DNA from 3 places in the Rummeliibacillus sp. JY-2-4R genome. Region 3 is predicted to be linked to each of the others. Evidence: riboswitches for the same ligand, from Rfam matches in the RefSeq annotation. Region 3 holds a riboswitch; each other region holds the start of a gene.
The links. A riboswitch is a leader RNA that binds a small molecule or an ion and turns the genes downstream of it on or off. The one in region 3 is predicted to bind thiamine pyrophosphate.

Region 1: another riboswitch for thiamine pyrophosphate. It lies ahead of ACWV26_RS17430 (thiamine phosphate synthase); the one in region 3 lies ahead of tenA (thiaminase II).
Region 2: another riboswitch for thiamine pyrophosphate. It lies ahead of ACWV26_RS12410 (ABC transporter ATP-binding protein); the one in region 3 lies ahead of tenA (thiaminase II).

The regions. Positions count from the first base shown of each region.
Region 1 covers NZ_CM132623.1:3,553,056-3,558,404, reverse strand. Annotated here, with positions in the region: gene ACWV26_RS17445 (succinate CoA transferase) at 1-927, opposite strand, end outside; gene ACWV26_RS17440 (HD domain-containing protein) at 966-1,601, opposite strand; gene ACWV26_RS17435 (LysR family transcriptional regulator) at 1,719-2,702, opposite strand; TPP riboswitch at 2,854-2,963, shown strand; gene ACWV26_RS17430 (thiamine phosphate synthase) at 3,122-3,730, shown strand; gene thiO (glycine oxidase ThiO) at 3,714-4,826, shown strand; gene thiS (sulfur carrier protein ThiS) at 4,839-5,042, shown strand; gene ACWV26_RS17415 (thiazole synthase) at 5,046-5,349, shown strand, end outside.
Region 2 covers NZ_CM132623.1:2,536,779-2,542,127, forward strand. Annotated here, with positions in the region: gene ACWV26_RS12380 (LLM class flavin-dependent oxidoreductase) at 1-875, shown strand, start outside; gene ACWV26_RS12385 (GlcG/HbpS family heme-binding protein) at 962-1,378, opposite strand; partial or broken gene ACWV26_RS12390 (acetyl-CoA C-acyltransferase) at 1,726-2,108, opposite strand; gene ACWV26_RS12395 (spore protein Tlp) at 2,165-2,395, opposite strand; gene tlp (small acid-soluble spore protein Tlp) at 2,533-2,766, opposite strand; gene ACWV26_RS12405 (hypothetical protein) at 2,961-3,143, shown strand; TPP riboswitch at 3,309-3,415, shown strand; TPP riboswitch at 3,483-3,572, shown strand; gene ACWV26_RS12410 (ABC transporter ATP-binding protein) at 3,658-4,404, shown strand; gene ACWV26_RS12415 (ABC transporter permease) at 4,391-5,158, shown strand; gene ACWV26_RS12420 (ABC transporter substrate-binding protein) at 5,217-5,349, shown strand, end outside.
Region 3 covers NZ_CM132623.1:3,839,647-3,844,995, forward strand. Annotated here, with positions in the region: gene thiE (thiamine phosphate synthase) at 61-684, opposite strand; gene thiD (bifunctional hydroxymethylpyrimidine kinase/phosphomethylpyrimidine kinase) at 671-1,495, opposite strand; gene thiM (hydroxyethylthiazole kinase) at 1,492-2,244, opposite strand; gene tenA (thiaminase II) at 2,231-2,914, opposite strand; TPP riboswitch at 2,978-3,075, opposite strand; TPP riboswitch at 3,130-3,228, opposite strand; gene ACWV26_RS18865 (VOC family protein) at 3,547-3,969, opposite strand; gene ACWV26_RS18870 (GNAT family N-acetyltransferase) at 4,405-4,911, opposite strand; gene ACWV26_RS18875 (NADPH-dependent FMN reductase) at 5,055-5,349, opposite strand, start outside.

The sequences.
Region 1 (5,349 bases), 290 kb from region 3:
GGCGAAAGAAACTTTACCAGCATCGATCAGATCAAATACGGCATCTTGCAATACTTCCGAGTATATTTGTAAGTCTTCAAATTCTGAAGCTAAGAAGCCATGTAAAACAGCATTTGATACAGAGCCTACGCCTGATTGGATTGGTGCCAATTTGTTTGTTAGACGACCAACTTTGATTTCATCACGTAAGAAGTTTAGTAAATGTTTTGCCATTGTATCTGTCTCTTCATCTGGAGGAACGATTAAGGAATAAGCATCGTGTTCTTCAGATAGAACAATTGCTTTTACTTTAGCAGGGTCAATTTTAATCCCTGTTTCTCCAATGCGATTGGATGCATTTGTCATAGGTATTGGTTCGCGTTTACCTTGTTCCGCTGGTATATAAACATCATGAATACCAATTAATGATTCTGGACTAGCTATATTTAATTCAATAATAATGTTATCAGCGTGTTGTGCGAAAATAGGTGAGTTTCCAACAGAATTCGTTGGAATGAGGTAGCCATCTTCTGTAATTGCACAAGCTTCGATAATCGCATAATGGATTGGGCCAATAATGCCTTGACGAACGAACTCTGCGTTATGTGAAACGTGTGCATCAACATAAGTCACCTTACCCGTATTAATCAAGTTACGGATCATCGCGTCACTTTGGTATGGTCCGCGTTTGCGAATCACGCCTGCTTCCGCTAAGTATTTGTCTACTTCAGGACCTAATGATGCCCCTGTATACACATCAATTTGAAACTTTTCATTTTTCGCACGTTCTACAAGTGCCATTGGGACAACTTTTGCGTCACCTGCACGTGTAAATCCGCTCATTCCGACTACATCGCCGTCTGAGATCAACGCTGCAGCAACATTTGCGGAAACAATCTTGTCAGCAAGCTCTTTTAAACCTAAACGCCTTTCAACAATCGGGTTCATTTATAAAACCTCCTAAAATACGATTTAATTTATGGTAATTACTCCCATGGTGAATGTAAAATACAGTCACAGAAGTTTTTCGGTTTGTAATCCGGTACAAAATACTTAACGACATCCAATTTAATATTGCCAAAAGTTGTTTCTGGCTTATGTTTAAAACCTTCATAAAACGCTGGAATAATTTCTTGCTTGAAATTATTGCGAGGGAAAGCTTTTACAATTTCCTCTCTTAGTCCAATAGGGAACTGTTCAAAGCCATCTCCCATGACATCTAAGCCAACTCCCGAATAAAGTAGGGCGACTTCAGATTCTTTATGCTCCGCGATTCCAATTGTCGTATGTAATGCGATGGCATCCCACACACGACGAATCGACTCGTCAGGAATTTCATAATGCTGTAAAAAGCTTCTCGCAGCGTTTGCACCGTCTACTTCAAAGCGTAAATCAGGACTGCTGTATTTCTTTGTTAAGCCTAAATCATGGAACAATGCAGCAACATATAACAATTCTAAATCATAATTACGCTTGTCCTCTTTCCCCATGACTGCACCAAATAAAAAGACGCGGTTTGAATGGTTCCACAACAAGTCATCCCCGTACTCTCGTAAGATATCTGCTGCATCAGTCGCTAATCGTGTATCTGGAATTTGAATACCTGCTACTTCTTGAAACACAATTTAAACCCCCTTCGCCAAATGTAGTGTTTCTCATTTTCATGAGTCTACTTTCATTATAAAGGGGGTTTTCTGATTTAACTATTTCATTAATCCTATGATAACGATAGATAAAAACTATAATATAGTGCTTTGCAAAGATGTAATGGCCTCCTTCTCAATTAGAAAACGGAGCTTTTCAATTTCCCGTACTAATAACTCCACATATTTACGTGCTGCATAATTGATAAAACAATTCTTCTTCATGACAAGATTCACTTCTCTCGTCAAAGCCGGCTTTTCAATATGTTGATAATATAAATCCGCAGTATCATTAAATTCAAACAATGTACGTGAGACAACGCTACGACCAACACCATTACGAACAAGCTTCAAGATTGATTCAACACTTGATGTTTCAACTAGGGGGTCTATTGGTTTTCCAACCTCACAGCTCGTTGTATCAAGAAGTCTTCTGCATTGATGAGTATTTGGAAATAAAATAAGTGGACCTTCTAAAACATCTGTAAATGAAATCTTCTGCTCTCCACTTTCTTGATTACTGATCAAGTAAAATTCTTCATCATAAAGCTTTGTCACCTGAAGCATATCCACTTGATGGAAGTAGAACCCAATCCCAAAATCGGCGCCATCTTCTAGAACAGCTTTTTCCACTTGATCGGTACTTTGAATGGACACTTTGATGTTCGGATGGAGTTGGTTAAATCGAATACATAAAGTAGTAACCAAATCTGTCATTTCACCTGGCAAAACAGCAATTTTCACTTCTCCAATTTCTACTTTTCTAAGTGCTTCAATTTGAGAGGACATACTTTGTAAGGAATCTTGTATATTCAATGCTTCTTGCTGTACAATTTCTCCCACTTTCGTAAGTTCGATTTTCTTTCCAACACGGTTAAAAAGCGCATAGCCAACTCCTTGTTCTAGCATTTTAATTTGTTGGCTTAGAGTGGGTTGGGAAATCCCTAACTTTTCAGCAGCTCTTGTAAAATGCAGTTCTTTACTGACCATTAAAAAATATTCCAAATGTCGTAGCTCGATGGGAATCAATCCTTTCCGTTGAAATGTTTGCTTCTTTCTGAAATTCTTCTTTAAAAACATTTTTTGTATTTTATAGTTGTACTAGAGAAGTTTGTTGTTAATACAATGTCAGTCTAGATTATCTTTGACTGAATTAAAGATAAAAAATTAACTTGAAATATTTCCAATATTATAATATATTATCATTGGTTGATAATAATTGAATATTTCAAATTTTCACTAGGGGATCCCTTGATAAGGGCTGAGAATAAAGTAGTTACTTTTAAACCCTCATAACCTGACCTGGTTCGTACCTGCGTAGGGAAGTAGCGAATGTTTGTGCAATATTTTTATTTGGACAAATCTCAAACAATCATACCACTTTCCTGTCTAGGAGAGTGGTTTTTTATTTGAATAAAATGACGCCGGTCTTGTTTATACATAGTGAAGTTTGGAGGAAGGTGATAGAACAGTTTTTATGTGTGGAAGGAGGGAAGAATATGAGGTTAATGGCTGTAACGGACAATGTATCTTCCGTTCGTGCACTTGCATCTACGATTATTGAAATCAAAAACAAGGTTGATTTTATTCAAATTCGTGAGAAAACAAAATCACCTCAAGACATCATGACACTTCTTGAATATTTAGAAGAGGGTGGTGTTGAAAAAGAAAAAATCATCCTCAATGATCGGTTGGATATTGCTTTGTTGATGAATATTCCAACTGTTCATTTGCCTGAAAAAGGGCTGCCTGTGAGAAGGGTCAAGCAATTCTTTCCGCATATAAGAGTTGGAAAATCTGTTCATTCGTTTGAAGGTGCTGAGAAAGCTGAACTAGATGGAGCAGATTATGTGGTATATGGGCATTGCTTTGAAACGAATAGTAAAAAAGGCAGGGCTCCGAACGGCATTGATCCCATCATTCAAATGAAAAGAAACTTAAGCATACCGGTTTTTGCTATCGGTGGCATTACATGTGAGAACGTACATGAGTTGCGAGTAGTAAGAGCAGATGGAGTAGCAGTGTTGTCAGGAATATTTTCTGCTGAGAACCCGCTAGAATCTGCAAACCAATATAAAGAGGCAATAGTATATGAAAAAGAACTTTGAAGTGGTCATTATAGGCGGTGGGATTATCGGATCCTCCATTGCTTATTATTTAGCGAAAGAAAAGATGGATGTGGCATTGTTTGAAGCTGGCAAAATAGGTTCTAAATCCACAAGTGCTGCAGCTGGTATGTTAGGTGCACATTCTGAGTGTGAAGGGGATATGGATGTCTTTTTTCCTTTTGCAAGAAGCAGCCAGCAAGCTTATTCAGGTCTGAAAGAGGAGTTATATGAATCTAGCGGAATAGACTTGCAGTACAGAAGGGGTGGCATTTTAAAGCTTGCTTATACAAATACGGATAAAGATGAGCTCTATAAGATTCTTTCTCAACCAACTGCTAAGTGGCTGGAACCTGCGGATGTCTTAGAAATGGAGCATGCGGTTACGCAGGATATAGTAGGTGCTGCTTATATTGAAGATGATGTGAACGTGCTGCCAATTGGTGTTTGTCATGCCTTTGCTAAAAGTGCGCAGATGTTAGGTGCATCTCTTTTTGAATTTACATCAGTGCTTCAAATTAAAAACAATGATGGTAGTTATTTAATCCAAACAACAGCTGGTGAAATCGAAGCTAAGTATGTCGTTGTTGCAAGCGGCGTTTGGAGCTCCAAATTCTTTGAGCAGCTTGGATTATCTCATCAAGTCACACCGGTAAAAGGGGAATGTCTTTCTGTCATCGATGAGAATTCAGTGTTAAATCATACCCTTTTTCATGATGGCTACTATATCGTACCTAGAAATAACGGAAGGCTTGTGGTTGGAGCGACGATGATTGAAAAAGATTGGAATGAAAGAGTAAGCCTTGCTGGAATCGAATCATTAATTGCGAAAGCAAAGAGAATGCTTCCTGCTGTAGCGGATATGAAAATTGCATCGAATTGGGCAGGATTGCGTCCGCAAACGTTTGACCAAAGGCCATTTATCGGACAACATCCTGAGGAAGAAAGAATATTGTTTGCTACAGGGCATTATCGAAATGGTATCCTGCTGGCTCCTGCAACAGGGCAAATGATTCGTGATTTGATATTGAAAAGAGACATCAAAAAAGAATGGGTGGAGGCATTTAAAATCGCTCGCCGCTCACCACTACCAATATAGTAGGTGATATAAATGTCTATTAGATTAAATGGAAGACTTATTGACCTTCAAGAGGGAATCCAATCTATCCTACAACTACTTTCTCATTACCATTTAGAAGATCGCATTGTAGTTGTAGAGGTCAATAAGGAAATCATCATGAAAGAAAACTATGAAACCGTGAAATTATCAGACGGAGACGTTGTCGAAATTATCCATTTTGTAGGAGGGGGTTAAAGCATGTTAAAAATTGCTGATCGTACATTTCATTCAAGACTTTTATTAGGGACAGGGAAATACCCGTCATTTGAGATTCAAAAAAAGGCTGTTGAGGTTTCACAAGCTGAAATATTAACGTTTGCTGTGAGAAGAATGAATATTTTCTCTGAGGAACAACCTAATTTTCTTGAACAGCTTGATTTATCTAAATATACGCTTCTTCCAAATACTGCTGGTGCCAAAACAGCTGAGGAAGCGGTAAGAATTGCGAAGCTGGCAAAGGCTTCTGGCTTATGTGACATGATTAAAGTAGAAGTGATTGGTG
Region 2 (5,349 bases), 1.3 Mb from region 3:
GTTACTGGATTGCGGAACATCATAATTCTTCAACTTTAGTAAGTTCGGCTACATCTATATTAATTAAACATACATTAGAACATACCAATCATATCCGTGTTGGGTCAGGTGGTATTATGTTACCAAATCATTCGCCATTAGTTGTAGCAGAACAATTCGGTACAATGGCAACTATTTATCCTAATCGTCTTGACCTTGGCCTTGGCCGTGCTCCTGGTACAGATATGTTCACTGCAAGTGCGCTTAGACGATCAAAAAACGATTCGGTCTATACATTTCCTGATGATGTAAGTTCACTACTTACCTACTTTGGTCCAGCCGAACAACAAAGTTATGTGAAGGCTTATCCAGGCGTTGGAACAAATATCCCAATTTATATTCTAGGTTCTTCTACCGACTCCGCATACTTAGCAGCAAATTTAGGGTTACCTTATGTATTTGCTTCCCATTTTGCATCGCAACAAATGGAAGTGGCAATATCAATCTATCGTCAAAACTTCAAACCATCTCAATATCTGGACAGTCCATATATGATGGTTTGCTTAAATGTGATTGCAGCCGAAACAAATGAAGAGGCTGCAAAATTATCAACAACAATGGAACAATTTTTCCTTAATATAATAAGACGGACTAATACTCCTTTACAACCACCTGTAGATGATATCAATGAAATTTGTAATGCTGCGGAAAAAGAAATGCTTAACTCAAGATCAAGTATTACATTTTTAGGAGATAAAGAATCAGTACGGAATCAGCTGACAGAATTCCAAGAAAAATACGATGTTCAGGAAATCATGGTTGTCTCGTATATTTATGATATAGAAAAACAAAAACGCTCCTATGAAATATTGAAGGAAATTATTAATGAAGATTAATCCTTAATATATGCAATTAAAAGACAAAACAGGCTCAAGTTATTTTCCTTGAGCCTGTTTTATTAAAATCTAGAAATTCAAAATTATTATGCGTTTACTACCAATTCTTGTTCGAATGCTTTTGCCCCAGCTTTTGCAACGGCAACATCATTTGGAACTGAGCTACCACTGACACCAATTGCACCCACTACTTTACCGTCTTGTACCAATGGAATACCACCGCCGAAGACAACTACTTTACCATTATTTGTAGTGTTGATGCCATAAAGTTCTGCTCCAGGAATTGTTGCAGCTTCTAAAAGTTCTGTTTCAAGTTTGAAAGCAACAGCTGTCCATGCTTTTCCTTGTGCAATGTCAACACTACCGATCCATGCATCATCCATGCGATGCACTGCAACTAAATTGCCTCCTTCATCTACGATTGAAATGACCATTTTTAAATCACGTGCTACCGCTTCGCTTTCTGCAGCAGCAATCAACTTTTTTGCTAATTCTAAATTCATATTATCTACCTCTTTTTTATGTATTAGTTACCCTATCCACCTAAATTAAATGAATATATGGAACTTTTTTAATTTTAACATAAATAATTAACTGAAAATGTAAAAATTTCTTACTTTACAAAAAAGCAATACACAAGACTTCAATAAATAACCAATAATGCAATATACAAATTGAATTTTCAAAGGCTATGTTGATGTACTAACTGTTACTGAAGGGTTCAACACATTATCGAAAAAATTAAAACTCAGCTAATCTTCTCTTAAGAAGGGTGCTGAGTTTTTAATTATTATTAATATGAAATTTAAAAAAACTCTTGCATTTCCTGAAATTCCATTTTTTTATATCATCAGAAATCTAAATTTTCCCACACTGCAGCTATCCCTTGGCCACCACCAATACAAACTGCACTCACACCATATTTTTCCTTTCTACGTCTTAATTCATATAATAATGTTAGTGATATTCTAACGTCACTGGCAGCTAAGGGATGTCCAAGTGCAACTGCACCACCATTCACATTCCATTTTTCTAAATCAAATCCTAATTCCTTTTGACAAGCCAAATATTTTGAATCGCAGGAACTGATCCGGTGCACATATATTTTAGCTCTACACCGACAATTCCCCATGATTTCAGGCGAGCAATAGGTTTTAGATTGTTTTCTTTTGTATAATCACCGGAAGTAACAATCATTGCACCTGTCCCATCAACCATACCGCTTGACTTACCAATTCAAAAAGCTGTGAAGAATAATATACTTCCATCACAGCTTCTATTTCTATTCCCTATTTAAAGCTATCTCTCCAAGCCTTTTCTGCGGCCTTATCCGCAATTTCTTTTTCCTTTATTTGAATTTCTCGTTGTCGACGGTAATTCTTTTCTTCTAGATGCTCAAGTTCTTCCTTACCAGCAAATTCCATGCTGATTTCAGCTTCGCTCATATTCTTTCTTGTATTTTCAATCATATTTTGGATTGGTGCTGCACTATTAGATTGTTTATTTTTTGGTTTTTTCATTTTAAGAGTCCTCCTGCGATGTTTTCATTACTGTATTAGTTTGTTAAGGATTGCACACTTTATACAATAAAGAAAAAGTAAAAAGCTGTGGCACAAAATTTTGGATATTCATCCTTTTGCCACAGCCTTTAACTAAATTATTGTTGTCCTCGTTTTCGTGCTTCTGCTTCATCATGCATTTCTGCAATAAATGCATCAAGTGCTTGATTTCTACGTTCATTTTTTTCTTTAATTTTTTGAGCTTCTTCAGGTCCTGCAAATTCCATACTAAATTCCGCTTCTTTTATATTCTTCTTCGTATTTTTAGCCATTTGTTTTAAACGCTCCACATTGTTAGAACGGTCATCTGGGTTTGGTGTATGTTGATTCATTATAAAAAACCTCCAAAAAATGATTTTTTGAATTACTACGTTAGTTTGTTTAATTTTGTTTACATTATTCAATTATCCGTAGTGGAAAATAATAAGAGAAATACAGTACTTTTTCTCCATTTATCTAAGTGCTAATTATTAAAGAATAAATCTTTTACATATTGAGCACATTAATTTCTGGGAGGTGATTAACCATGCCAAAACGTAGTGGATATAATCAAAAAAACAAAACACATAAAAGCAATGATTTTGCAAACCAAAATAATACGAACAACCAAAACCAAAATTCAAATGAAGAATTTGGTGCTGAATTCGAGGCTAACAACCAAAATAATTCAAGCTACAAGAATCTAGAGTCACATAATAAAAATAAATGACTTGTTGATTGCTAAGCCTTAATACATTATGTATTAGGGCTTTATTTTTGTTCCGTAGAGATGTTGAAATCTCTTCCAACAACAATCTATTAAGGTAACAAACTTTCAGATATAAAAACCCTTGCATAAAATAAATTACATGATAAGCTATTAATGGAAACTAAATAGCACCACTAGGGGTGTCCCGATGAGGACTGAGACTGAACAATCGTTCTAAACCCTTTGAACCTGATCTAGTTTATACTAGCGGAGGGAAGTGAGACATGTTTAATGAATTTATTATACATACCCCACTGACTTTGTTAGTGGGGATTTTTTTATTTTCAAAATTGAATAACAACAACCTACTAGGGGCGCCATTAGGCTGAGATTGTACCCTTTGAACCTGAACTAGACAATTCTAGCGTAGGAAAGTAGTTTCACAGATATTGTTATCTGAGTAATTCTTTTGAAACTGCTTTCTTTAATAGAAAGCAGTTTTTTTAAGTCATTAAAAAAAGAAAGGAGTAACAAAATGACACTTATTCTCAAAGATGTCTCCTACAGTTTCACAAACGAACAAAAACAAAAAAACAAAGTAATCTCAAATCTAAATCTGGAAGTACAAAACGGTGAATTTGTCTCGATCATCGGTAAAAGTGGAACTGGAAAAAGTACAATCTTACGACTTATCGCAGGCCTCCTAGTTCCTTCTGAAGGACAAATTCAAATTGATCAAAAGTACATAACACTTGGCGATGTCGGTTATATGCCACAGAAGGATCTACTACTCCCTTGGCGTACAATCCTAGATAACATCCTAATCGCGTCCGAAATTCAAAAAGACCTGAACATTTCAAAAGATGAAGCGAGAACTTGGTTAAAACGAGTTGGATTATCAGAATACGAAAATGCTCTACCAAAACAACTATCCGGTGGAATGAAACAACGAGCATCATTTCTAAGAGCATTATTAACTGGAAAAAATATCCTATTATTAGATGAACCATTTGGTGCACTAGATAGTATAACGAAAAAAGAAATGCAAACATGGCTTTTATCGATTTGGCAAGATTTAAAGAAAACAATATGTTTTATTACGCATGATTTGGAAGAAGCGATTTATTTAAGCGATCGCATCATACTCCTTCATCCTAATTTTCAAATAGAAGAGATTTCTGTTGATTTGCCGAGACCTCGCGCTGCGAAAATGTTACATTCTCAAAAAATAATTGAATTACGACAAGAATTGGAGTTAAAGATTGCCAATGAAACAGATTAAGAACTTTCTACAAACCTATAGTTTATTTATCATTGTTTCTATTATTCTACTAGCGATTGTTGAATTGCTTGTACGTTTGACAATCGTCCCAAGCTTTATCATTCCTGCACCAACTGGGGTACTAAGAATGATAATAGACAATTGGCAACCGCTAATTTTTGAACATTTAAGTGCTACTATGCTGGAGTTTATCATTGGGTTTTTAATAGCCGTTATAGGTGGTGTAATACTTGCAGTTAGCATGTTCTTTTCAAAAACTATTGAAAAAATTGTATATCCTGCGGTTGTCATCTCGCAAATGATTCCGATTATTGCCATTTCCCCTATTTTTGTTTTGTGGTTTGGGTATTCCATCTGGAGTAAAGTTGCTGTCACAGTCCTTATTTGTTTCTTCCCAATTGTCGTAGGTACTTATGATGGACTGAAGTCATGTAATCAGGAGTATATCGAGTTATTACGTTCAATGGGGGCTACTCGTTTTCAAGTTTTTCAAAAGCTACATATTCCAATGGCACTACCTTCTTTTTTTTCTGGATTTAAGATGGCCATTGTTTTTGCACTTGTTGGGGCAACCATTGGAGAATGGCTAGGAGCAAGTCAAGGCTTAGGATATTATAGCCGAAGAATGTCTGGAAATTTAAACTCGGAAGGGGTCTTTGCTGCGATCACACTCTTAACTATCGTAGGCATTTTACTATTTGCACTAGCCACTTGGTTTGAAAAAAGAATCACCAATAAAGTGAACCTTCACTAATGTAAGATTTTCTTCATCCCGTGAAATACAAATCTAATAGAAATAGGAGCATTCCAAAATGAAAAAATGGATTACATATTCTTTATTACTATCACTACTCGTCCTCATGGCAGGATGTAGTGGAAAAACTCAATCAAAATCGACTGATGAAAATGGGAAAAAATTAGACAATATCAGCATCATGCTCGACT
Region 3 (5,349 bases):
TAGATCAATACCACTTTCGGAGTTCTTACTCATAGAAAGTGGTATTGGTATTTATATAATTTAATTATTCAAAAAGGCTTGTATCGTTTTATTCCGATTTGTACTATGGCAGATAGCTGAAATTACAGCTACTCCATCAGCTCCAGCTTGTCGTACTTCTGGCACTGTTTGTTCTGTAATTCCACCGATTGCAACAATCGGAAATTCTGGATACATTACTCTTGCCTCGTGCAAAAAAGTTACGCCTGCAGGTTTCTTTGCATCAGTTTTAGATTTGGTTTCATAAATCGGGCCAATCCCAACATAATCTGCAAATCCTAAAACAGCTTGTTCTAATTCATCTTTTGTATGAACTGAAACGCCTACAATTTTGCCTTCAAATTTTGTACGTATCTTTTTGAGAGCAATATCGTCCTGTCCCACATGTACCCCGTCAGCGTTGATCTTCAAAGCAAGTTCTACATCATCATTTACAATAAAAGGAACACGATAGTGCTTACATAACATTTGGCAGGCTAATGCAAACTGCTCAAGTTCTTGCCCTTTTAATGCACCATCACCTTTTTCACGTAATTGGAAAAAGGTGATTCCTGCTTTAAGCGCTTCTTCTAACACATCGAGCGGACGATCAACGCAATTCTGCGTCCCCATTATAAAGTAAACCGATAAATCATTTCGATTCAACAACTATCACCTCACAAATTCCGTTTCCATTTTGATAGGCAAAGTGATTTGTTGGACCATGGCCATGACCAATGTTTAAAGGATTTTGAATAGCTAATTGCACAAACTTCTTTGCTTCAATAATTGCTTCACGGATAGTATAACCTCGTCCCAAAAATGCAGTAACAGCAGACGAAAATGTGCAGCCAGTTCCATGTGTATGTTTTGTATCAATGCGCTTTGTTGTCATGGAGAATGAAGTGCCATCTTGGAAGTAAACCGTATCAATTGCATCGATTCCTTCTAAATGTCCACCTTTCATCACAACACAAGCTACGCCCATATCAAGAATTACTTTAGCAGCGCGTTCTATATCGTCTGCTGATCTGATAGTAACTCCACTAATTTCCTCTGCCTCTGGAATATTTGGTGTAAGTACTGTGGCTAAAGGTAACAATGAAGATTTTAAAGCATTCACCGCTTCCGTTTGAAGAAGCGATGCACCACCTTTTGCAATCATGACTGGATCTATAACAAGCTGAATATCTTGATCCTTTAGGCTCTTTGCAACAGCTTCAATAATTTCTGAAGAAAAAAGCATCCCTGTTTTAACAGCTTTTACAGGTAAATCTTGTATTACCACTTCTATTTGCTGTTGAACAAATTCAGCAGATGTAGGGAAGATTCCTTCCACACCCAATGTATTTTGTGCTGTTAAGGCAGTGATTGCAGATGTACCAAAGACATCGAGCTCTTGAAATGTTTTTAAGTCCGCTTGAATTCCTGCGCCTCCACTACTATCTGATCCAGCTATAGTCATTACTATGTTCATCGTTGTTCACCTCTAGAAATATCATGTAATGCATTTAGAACTTCCACTTGGAAAGAGCCAAGTTGATTTGTTGTTGAGGCAAGCTCTGCAACAGTTTTATAGTCTTGCAAAACATCACGTAAAACAGTCAATGGATCACCCTCTACTGCTAATGCTCCACTACAAACAGCACTCAGCAAGCAGCCTGTTCCTGTTACTTGTGTCATTAACAAATTTCCTCCATCGACACTATACGTTTGCTCTCCATTCGTTAAAATATCTGAAGGACCCGTTACAATCACCATGCAATTAAACTTTTGCGCAACTTGTTTGGCTACCTTTTCAACATCGATTTCACCAATGCCGCTATCTACACCTTTCGCTTGCCATTTTACACCTGCAATACTTGCTAGTTCACCAGCATTACAACGGATTAAATTAAATTTCACTGTTTGCAGTAATTCCTGTACAGTTTGTTGCCTGTAAGTTGTAGCCCCTACGCCAACTGGATCAAGAACAACGGGTATTCTTTTCTCATTTGCTTTACGACCTGCAAGCAGCATCGCTTCCTTTGTACGTGAATTGATTGTTCCAATATTAAGTAATAATGCGGATGCGTTTGAAACCATTTCTTCTACTTCTGACGCTTCATCCGCCATTACAGGAGAAGCACCTATTGCAAGGAGGCCATTCGCTGTAAAATTTGCTACAACATAATTCGTAATACAATGAACAAGCGGGCTTGCCTTTCGAATTTTAGATATACTCATAATTTGCCACTTCACCTTTCCAATCTTCTAATGTCCAAGGCATCTCCCAAAACTTCCACTCATAATAGCAACTCTTTTTGAAGTGTGCTTTAAATAGCTGAACTTTTTCGGGTTGTTCTTCCGCAAAACGATTCATCATGGATTTTTGTAATTCGATTTTTTCTTCATAATCCGGGTTGCTATACATGGCAATCCATTCTTCATAAAGCTTGATACCAGGTTTTAGATCTTTGTACTTTTCTCCAATCTCTTGGTACAACCAAGGACATGGGAACATGGCTGCAAAGGCTTCCGCAACATCACCATTATAAGCTGCATTGTACATATGGCTTACATAGTTGTATGCGGCTGGTGCTGGTTCAAATATTTCAAGTTCATGTTCAGTAACACCAAGCTCTTTAAATACTGTACGATGTAATTCAAGCTCAGCTTCATTGATATAACGCGCGTTTTCTAGAAAATATGTCGTGTCTTCATTTGTATTAGCCTTTGATGCCGCAATAGCAAGCACTTTCGTATAATGCTTTAAATAAAAGGCATCTTGCATCATATAAAACTTAAATTTTTCAATTGGCAATGTACCCTCAACCAATCCTTTGACAAACGGATGTTCAAAGCTTCCTTCGAAGTATAAATCTGTCTCTTTTCTTACTTCCTCACAAAATGTCATTCTAAGTCCTCCTCGTGAATTACCGTAGAATGCAAAAAGTCTCTATGTATCGACATAGAGACTTTAAAGTTAGTCATTGCTCCCTACGTCAGTATTAACTGTCAGGTTCTAAGGGTCAGGTTTTACCTTCTCAACACAAAAGTGTCCCCCCGCATAAATATTTGGTTGGGTACAAAAAAGCTCGCTAAACTAAGCGAGCTACTGTACAAAAGTTACTATTTATGTACTTTGCTCCCTACGCCAGTGTTAACTGCCAGGTTCTAAGGGTCAGGTTTTACCTTCTCAACGCGATTCACGTTCCCCTGCAAATATTTAAGTTGGCTTTATCGTAGCATTTATCATGCAGCTACTCAAGGATAAATTTACCTTTTATCCCGCAGTAACGGGCAGTAAGATTCCCACCTTAAGGTTTAGAAATTTCAAAGAAGTGCAAGGTTGTGAAAAAACTGCCCGTAAAAGCCTGATTGGTAAGATACAGTGAAACTTACCGATGCGTTAGCAGAGGTCTAGTTGAACCAATCGGGTTCGTACTGTCGATTGATTGCAAGCGTACGCTTGTGATCTTAGCGACAGTAGAACGGGACTAACAATCAGTGGGAGTGAACCCCAATGATTGAAGTTTCATTTTCACTTTATTCTTCACCAATACCAGAGGTGTTCATCAAGACAATTCTCCATCCATCTGGGTCTTCAATTGTAACGCCGGATTCTTCCCAATAACCGTTCTCTGGTTTAACAGGACCATACCCCATATTTTTTAACCTATATGTGATTTGTTCAATTGTTTTATGGTCAGGAATATAGAAGACTAGCAGATTATCCTTTGTAGGAGCTGGACAGGGACTACCATCTCTATGTTGAGTGAATTCTAAATGATAGTCAAAGCCAGGAAGTCCAATCATTACCCCTGTATATCCCCTGTGCCCCTCAAATGAGCCGATATTTTTCAACCCTATTCCTTTGCAATAGAAATCCACTACTTTTTCAAGTTGATCGGTTGGGCGTGCAATTCTAATTTGTGCTACTTTCATTCCATTTGGCCAATTACTATCCATCCCTTCATCCCCTTGTCTCTCATCTATATTTTTAAAAATTTACCAATTAACTACTAAGCATTATAACAAAGGATGAATAGAAGTACCTTCAGCAATTAGGCTGATTCGAATACAAATCTAATATTCCACTTTGGAATCAAAATCCCTTTTTCAATAATATCTCTACAATCAAATTCTCTGTTATCCTCGTGTAAAGGAGCTGATTAAATGAGTAAATGGAATGCAGTTTTATATGATCAAAAACACGAGTTTGTTTCGAAATTTGGTGGCGGTTTAGTTGAAGTACTTGCACCCAAAAAGGAGAAACTATTTTAGATTTAGGCTGCGGGTAGATTGTGTAATAAAGCGTTTTTCTGCTGTTTCCCCAAAATTCTCTGTTTTAGCTGCCATTATAAAAGTTCTTAACCATTCAGTTTCCATAGACCCTCCTAGTATTTAAATACATTTATAGTAGAAAACCGTAGTATCTAAATTGCCATTAGCAGATTTTGCATACAAAGGAATTCTCCCTGCTTCCATAAAGCCTAAAGATTGATATAACTTATTTGAAGGATCTCCTTCTCTAGTATCGAGTAAGATAAGTGATCTATTTTCTAATTTTGCTTGTTTTTCTGCAATTTGCATAAGTTGACGCCCAATCCCTGATCTTCTGAACTGAGGATGGGTCATTAATTTTCCAATCTCTGCTCTGTGGGTGCCATTTTGTCTTGATTCTAAGAATAATTGAATGCTCCCTACAATTTGACCGTCCATTCGTGCAACAAATAATTTAACAGTCGAATTTAATACATTTTTCCAATAATAAACTGCATCTTCAAGTTTTAAAGGTGGTAAAAAACCGATTGATGCCCCTTCATCCACAACTTCCTTTAAAAGGCTTGAAAGTTCAATTATCTCTTTATCCATAAATTTCAATTCTTCTATTTCCACATAATTTTTCAAATGTGATCCTCCTTAAATTTTTATCATTTTATTTTACATACTATTCGGATAATTAGCATTAGAGAATGTTAAAGTTTATCATATAAAAAAGATGGCATTTCTACATTAGTAGAACACCATCTCTTCATAAAACTTATTTACTTTTAAAGATACATTCTCATCCATTCCATATAGTTACCAACTACGGATTCTAAGAATTTCACTGTACCTTCATCTGTTAAGTTTCCTTCAGCGTCAAATTTAGTATGAGCTGCTCCAACATATACTTCGTTTCCTTGTAGAACAGGTGAGCCAAGACCTTGTGCAAATAAAATATCGCGTAAATGCATTTGTGCTTTTACTGTTCCAAGAATGCCCATTGACGCACCCATAATCCAAGATGGTTTACCAATCATCACTTTATCTACACGTGATAACCAGTCAATTGCATTACCAAGG